2 regions of the Kitasatospora sp. NPDC053057 genome follow, and region 1 is predicted to be linked to the other one. Evidence: riboswitches for the same ligand, from Rfam matches in the RefSeq annotation. Region 1 holds a riboswitch; the other holds the start of a gene.
The links. A riboswitch is a leader RNA that binds a small molecule or an ion and turns the genes downstream of it on or off. The one in region 1 is predicted to bind thiamine pyrophosphate.
Positions count from the first base shown of each region.

Region 2: another riboswitch for thiamine pyrophosphate. It lies ahead of ACIG5E_RS04255 (purine-cytosine permease family protein); the one in region 1 lies ahead of thiO (glycine oxidase ThiO).

Region 1 is NZ_JBITZP010000015.1:137,052-140,398, forward strand. Features, by position in the region: gene ACIG5E_RS18160 (thiazole synthase) at 1-716, opposite strand, end outside; gene thiS (sulfur carrier protein ThiS) at 720-944, opposite strand; gene thiO (glycine oxidase ThiO) at 941-2,125, opposite strand; TPP riboswitch at 2,120-2,232, opposite strand; gene ACIG5E_RS18175 (NAD(P)/FAD-dependent oxidoreductase) at 2,316-3,347, shown strand, end outside.
Region 2 is NZ_JBITZP010000002.1:360,579-363,925, forward strand. Features, by position in the region: gene ACIG5E_RS04250 (glycerophosphodiester phosphodiesterase) at 1-197, opposite strand, end outside; gene ACIG5E_RS04255 (purine-cytosine permease family protein) at 297-1,715, opposite strand; TPP riboswitch at 1,708-1,856, opposite strand; gene ACIG5E_RS04260 (S1C family serine protease) at 2,065-3,347, shown strand, end outside.

The sequences.
Region 1 (3,347 bases):
ATGCGGCCGGCCCGGTGGGCGAGCCGGCCCGCCTCGGCGGCGTGCCGCATCGCCTCGGCCATCAGCACCGGGTCCTGAGCCCGGGTCACCGCGGAGGCGAGCATCACCGCGGAGCAGCCCAGCTCCATCGCCAGCGCGACGTCGGAGGCGGTGCCGGCGCCCGCGTCCAGGATCACCGGGACCCCGGCGCCCTCCACGATCAGCTGGAAGTTGTGCGGGTTGCGGATGCCCAGGCCGGAGCCGATCGGCGAGCCCAGCGGCATGATCGCCGCGCAGCCGACGTCCTCCAGCTTGCGGGCCAGCACCGGGTCGTCGTTGGTGTACGGGAGCACCGTGAAGCCGTCGTCGACCAGCGTCTCGGCGGCGTCCAGCAGCTCGATCGGGTCCGGCAGCAGGGTGCGCTCGTCGGCGATCACCTCCAGCTTCACCCAGTCGGTGCCGAGCGCCTCGCGGGCCAGCCGGGCGGTCAGCACGGCCTCGCCGGCGGTGAAGCAGCCGGCCGTGTTGGGCAGGACGCGGATGCCGTTGCGGGTCAGCACGTCCAGGACGGAGCCCTGGGTGGTGGCGTCGACCCGGCGCATGGCCACGGTGGTCAGCTCGGTGCCGGAGGCGAGCAGGGCGCGCTCCAGGACCTCCAGGCTCGGCGCGCCGCCGGTGCCCATGATCAGCCGGGAGGAGAAGGTCGTCCCGGCGATGGTCAGAAGGTCGTCGGCCATGGTTCAGCCTCCCTGTACGGCGGTGAGGATCTCGATCCGGTCGCCGCTGCCCAGCGCCGTCGCGGGCCACGAACTGCGCGGCACCACGGCCTCGTTGAGGGCGGCGGCGACGCCGGTGTTGGCGGCGCTGACGGTGGCTACCAGCTCGGCGAGGGTGGTGGCGGCGGGCACCCGGCGGGGCTCGCCGTTGACGGTCAGGGCGATGTCGGTCGGGCTGGTCTCGGTCATGCGGAGGCCTTCGTGGTGGGGGCGTCGGGGGAGAACCGGGTGGGCGTGAACGGCCGTGCGAGCTCGGGGACTTCACCGGTCGCCAGGTAGTCGGCGAGCAGGTCGGCGGTCACCGGCGTGAGCAGCACGCCGTTGCGGTAGTGGCCGGTGGCGGCGACCAGCCCGGGCAGTGAGGTCGGGCCCAGCAGCGGGGCGTTGTCCGGGGAACCGGGCCGCAGTCCGGCCGCGGTCTCCCGCAGCGGGAGTTCGGTGATGCCCGGGACCAACTCATGGGCGTCACGCAGGAGTTCGTACACCCCTCCGGCGGTGACGGTGGTGTCGTAGCCCTGCTCCTCGGTGGTCGCGCCGATGACCAGCTCGCCGTTCTCCCGGGGCACCAGGTACAGGTGCTGGCCGCGCACCACCGCGCGGACGTTGCGGGAGAGGAACGGCCGGTAGGCGTCGGGGACATGGAGGCGCAGCACCTGCCCCTTCACCGGCCGGACGGCGGGCAGCACGCCCTCGGGCAGGCCCGGCAGCCGGTGGCTGTGCGGCCCGGCGGCCAGCACGATCTGGTCGGCGCCCAGACTCTCCCCGCTGCTCAGCCGGGCGCCGGTCGCGCGCCCGCCGTTGACCAGCAGCTCGACGGCCTCGGCCCGGTGCAGCCGGACGCCCGCCCGCTCGCAGGCGGCGACCAGGGCGGTGAGCAGCCGGCGGGGGTCCACCTGGTGGTCGTCCGCGACGTGCAGGCCGCCGCGCACGCCGGGGGCGAGCATCGGTTCGAGCTTGCGGGCCTCCCGGCCGGTCAGCCAGCTGGAGTCCAGGCCCAGCCGCTGGTGGAAGGCGTGCAGTTCGCGCAGTTCCTCGCGGTCGTCGGAGTCCAGCGCGACGGCGATGGTGCCGCAGCGGCGGTAGCCGGTGTCCAGGCCGCCGGCGGCCTCGGTGAGTTCGGCGGCGAAGGTCTCGTACCGCTGGTTGGAGGCCATCCCGAGGTGCAGCAGCGGCTCCTCGCCGTACTGCAGCTCGGTGACCGGAGCGAGCATCCCGGCCGCGACCCCGGCCGCGCCCCCGCCGTGGTCGGGGTCGACCACGATCACGTCCCGCAGCCCGCGCTGTGCGGCGCGCCAGGCGACGGCGAGGCCGATGACGCCCCCGCCGATCACCAGCACGTCGGCGCGGCTGCCCGATGGCAAGCGTGACAAAGCTGCTCTTCTCCCTTCGCCGGTATGACCCGGATCAGGTTCGGACGGTCGCGGGCCGTGCCAGCCCGCCTCTCAGCCCGGTTCGCCGGGCTCCCGTGTGGTGCCCCCACCTTAACGCCGGGGGTCGGCGCGGCCGAAGGGCCGTACGAGGGGTGGACGGCCGCCGGGGCCCGGCCGGTCGCTGAGTACAGTGACGGGCGTGGCAGAGCTGAGCGGAACGGATCGGGTGGTCGTCGTCGGAGCCGGGCTGGCCGGGGCGCAGTGCGCCCTGAAGCTGCGGCAGGGCGGCTGGCGGGGGCGGATCGTCCTGGTCGGCGAGGAACCGCACGCGCCGTACGACCGGCCGCCGCTCTCCAAGGACGTGCTGCTCGGCAAGGCCGACGCCACCACCCTGGACATCGACTACGAGGGGCTCGGCATCGAGCTGCTCACCGGCCGCCGGGCCACCGGCCTCGCCCCCGGCGTGCTGCACACCGACGGCGGCGACCTCCCGTACGACTCCCTGGTGATCGCCACCGGCGCCACCCCGCGCGCCCTGCCCGGGGCCGAGCGCGCCCACCTGCTGCACACCCTGGACGACGCCCTGGCGCTGCGCGCGCTGCTGCGCCCCGGCCTGCGGCTGGTGCTGGTCGGCGCGGGCTGGATCGGCGCGGAGGTGGCCACCGCCGCGCGCCAGGCCGGCTGCGAGGTCACCGTGGTCGAGGCCGGTCCGGCGCCGGTGCCGGGCGCGCTGCCGACCGAGGTCGGCTCGGCGATGGCCGCCTGGTACGCCGAGGCCGGGGTCGAGCTGCGCTGCGGCGTCGGCGTGGCCGCCGTCGAGCCCGGGGCGGTACTGCTGGCGGACGGCTCCCACCTGCCCGCCGACGAGGTGGTGGTCGGCGTCGGCGCCCGGCCCGCGACCGGCTGGCTGGCCGGCTCGGGCGTCGAGCTGGACGCCTCCGGCGCGGTCGTGGTGGACGGGCGGCTGCGCACCGGCCTGCCCGGGGTGTTCGCGGCCGGGGACTGCGTCAGCTACCCGTCGGCCCGCTCCGGCGCCCGGCTGACCGTCCAGCACTGGGACCACGCGCTGCAGTCGGGCGGGGCCGCGGCCGCCGCCGTGCTCGGGGCGGACGCGCCGTACGACCCGGTGCCGTACTTCTGGTCCGAGCAGTTCGGGCGGATGGTCCAGTACGCGGGCCGGCACGCCGAGGGCGACGAAGTCCTGTGGCGCGGCAGCCCGCAG
Region 2 (3,347 bases), on a different contig from region 1:
CGGTCGTGGACGCAGACCAGGTGACCGTCGGCCGTCACTCGGACGTCGCACTCGACGGCGTCCGCGCCCTCGTCGAGCGCGCGCCGGTAGGCCGCGAGGGTGTGCTCGGGCAGCGCGTGGGAGGAACCGCGGTGGGCGATCACCTGGACGGAGGGCGCGGTGCGCGCCGCCGCCGGGGGCAGGTCTGGGCTGGTCACGGGCCCAACGATAGGGGGCACAGGTGTCGCGGAGGCGAAGACGGTCCCAACCTGTGGGGCCGGCCCCGCCTCCGCGGCCCGCTGCGGTCCGGCGCGGCCTCAGACCCGCGCGGTGCGGCGGGTCAGCGGGGTGAGCGCCCAGGTGGCCAGCGCCGGCACCAGGAAGGCGAACAGCGAGGCGGAGGTCCACTCCTGCGGGGTGAAGTGCAGCGCCCCCTGGGCGGAGGTCCAGAAGTCCACCCACCAGCCGGCCACCGCGGTCGGCGCGATGAACTGGTAGACGACGAAGCCCAGCACCCACGGCAGCAGCATCAGCCAGCGGGACGGCGCCCGCTCCGAGAGGTCCCAGCCGTGCCGGCCTGCGCCGAAGAAGTAGTCCACCGCCAGCACCGCCAGCAGCGGCACGAACACCGAGCCGATCAGGCCGAGGAAGTTGCTGTAGGTGTCGGTGAACCGGTCGATCCGCAGCGCCAGCACGGTGGTCAGCACGCCGATCCCGCCGCTCAGCACCCGGCGGTCCACCCGCGGCAGCAGGTTCTGCAGCGACATCGCGGTCGAGTACACGTTGGCGAAGGACTGGTCGGTCTCGCGCAGCACCAGCACCAGCAGGAACAGCCAGCCGGCCCAGACGCCGAGGAAGGAGTCGAAGATCCGGCTCGGGTCGCCGTCGGACTGCAGCAGCGCCATCAGGCCGAGCACGTAGCACCAGACCTGGGCGACGGTGTAGCCCGAGAAGCTGCCCCAGAAGGACGAGCGCGGGGTGCGCGAGTGCCGGGTGTAGTCGGCGGCCATCGGGACGAAGGAGATCGACACCGCGATCATCGCGTCGGTGGCGCCCAGGAAGCCGTGCCAGTTGCCCGCACCCGGGTCGGGCACGCCCTGCCGGCCCAGCTGGACGGTGAAGTACACCATCGCGACCGCGACCGCCCCGGCCACGAAGCGGCGCAGCACCGCGATCGAGCCCAGCGGCCAGATCGTCAGGGCGGTGGTCAGCGCGCCCGCGAGCAGCACGAACAGCCAGCGGTAGCCGGTGGTGTGGGCGACGGTCTGCGCGCCCGCCGCGATGGTCAGCAGCTCGAACACACCCCAGCCGATGCACTGGACGATGTTCAGCACGGTCGGCAGGTAGGACAGCCGGGTGCCGAACAGCCCGCGCAGGTTGGCCATCGCCGGGGCGCCGGTCCGGGCACCGATCAGCGCGGCCACGCCGAGCATCGCGGTGCCGACCGCCGTACCGGTCACGATCGCGGTCACCGCGGCGGCCAGCGACAGTTCGCTGCCCTTCTCGCCGAGCACCGTGGCCGCGGTCGAGAAGCCGATCAGGCTGACGCCGAGGTTCATCCAGAGCGCGAAGTGGTCCCGGAAGCGCAGGGTGCGCGGCGGCTCGGTGTCCAGCACCAGCGGTGCCTCGACCCGGTGGTCGAGCAGCGCGGTGGCCGCGTCCGAGACGGTCGGAAGACCGGAGAAATCCTTGGACGCGGGCGCGCCCGAAGAAGAGGATGGCGAAGCAGGCGGCATGGCCGATACTCCCTACGCCGGCATTACCCGGACAGGTTCCGGCGGTCAGCGCCCCCTCGACGGTCGGCCTGTCGCTTGCCTGGCGTACCGTCGACATGCGCACTCTCAGCCTGGTGGGTCCAAGCTCCCGCGTGTCAGTTTGGAGCGACAGGCTAACCGGCACGGGTACGAACGCCAAAGGCCACGGGGTGCGCGGTCCGCATCGCGGGATGCCGGACGGGGGTGGGGAGCCCCGGTCGTCGGTGGCGGCTAAGGATTCTTATGAGTTCTTCAGAGGGGTCCTTACGGCAATCGAATCGACAGTGCGAAAAACTATGGTCCTTGGTTCTGTCAGCTATGGAGGTCGTCCGTGAGCACCGAGCGCGAGGTTGGGCCCGCCGGGCCGCAGGGGGAGCAGCCCGCCGGGGCCCAGGAGGCGGCAGGCGCCGCTTCCGACGGCACCGCTCAGGGCGGCCACAAGCCGACCATGGCGTTCAGCCGGGTCCCGGAGCCAGCGGCCGAGCCGGTTGTCGAGTCGGTTGTCGAGCCGTCGGCGGCGGACGCGGCTCCGGCCGACGGTGCTCCGGCGGCCGACAGCGGGCACAAGCCGACCATGGCGTTCAGCCGGGTCCCGGAGCCGGCAGCCGAGCCGGTTGTCGAGTCGGTTGTCGAGCCGTCGGTGGCGGACGCGGCCGAGACCGCTCCGGCCGAGGGCGTTCCGGCCGAGGGCGTTCCGGCCGAGGGCGGGTACAAGCCCACCGTCGCCTTCACCAAGGTCCCCGCGCCGGAGGCCCCGGCCGCGCCCGCCGTCGAGGAGCCGGCCGTCGACCCGGTCACCGGCTACATCGACGCCCCGCCGCCGGTCCTGCCGCCCGCGCCGCCCGTCGTACCCGCCCCGGCTGCGGCCGTGGCCCCGGCCGCGCAGGCCGTTGTTCCGGCCGCGCCCGCCGTGCCGCCCGGCACCAACCCGTACGCGACCCCGACCCACGGCGTGCCCGCCGCCGGTGCCCAGGAGCCCTACGGCGCTCCGGCCGCCAACGCGCAGGAGCCGTACGGCGCTCCGGACGCCAGCGGGCCCGCCGCGCCCGGCCACCACCCCTTCGGCGCCGGCCAGCCGCTCGGCGGCTGGGGCGGCCACGACGCCACCTCCGGCGGCCCGGGCCACCCCGGCGGCCCGAACGGTCCGCTCGGCTACCCGGCCGACTACCCCGGCAGCCCGGCCGGCCCCGGCGGTCCACGCAAGAAGCGTGGCGGCCTGGTGGCCCTGCTCGCGGCCGTCGCGCTGGTCGCCGGTGTCGCGGGCGGCGCGATCGGTGTGGTCGCCACCGACCACAACAACAGCAGCAGCTCCGTGGACGACCACCGCAGCACCACCGTCCAGGCCAGCAACACCCAGAAGAACGAGCCCGCCCCCGGCTCGATCGCGAGCATCGCGCAGAAGGCGCTGCCCAGCGTCGTCACCATCAAGGCGCAGGGCTCCCAGGAGTCGGGCACCGGCACCGGCTTCGTCTTCGACACCGAGGGCCACATCCTCACCAACAACCACGTGGTCGCGCCGACCCTCAACGGCGGCAAACTGACCGTCAAGTTCGCCGACGGCACGTCCTACAGCGCCTCGGTGCTGGGCCACGCCGAGGGCTACGACGTCGCCGT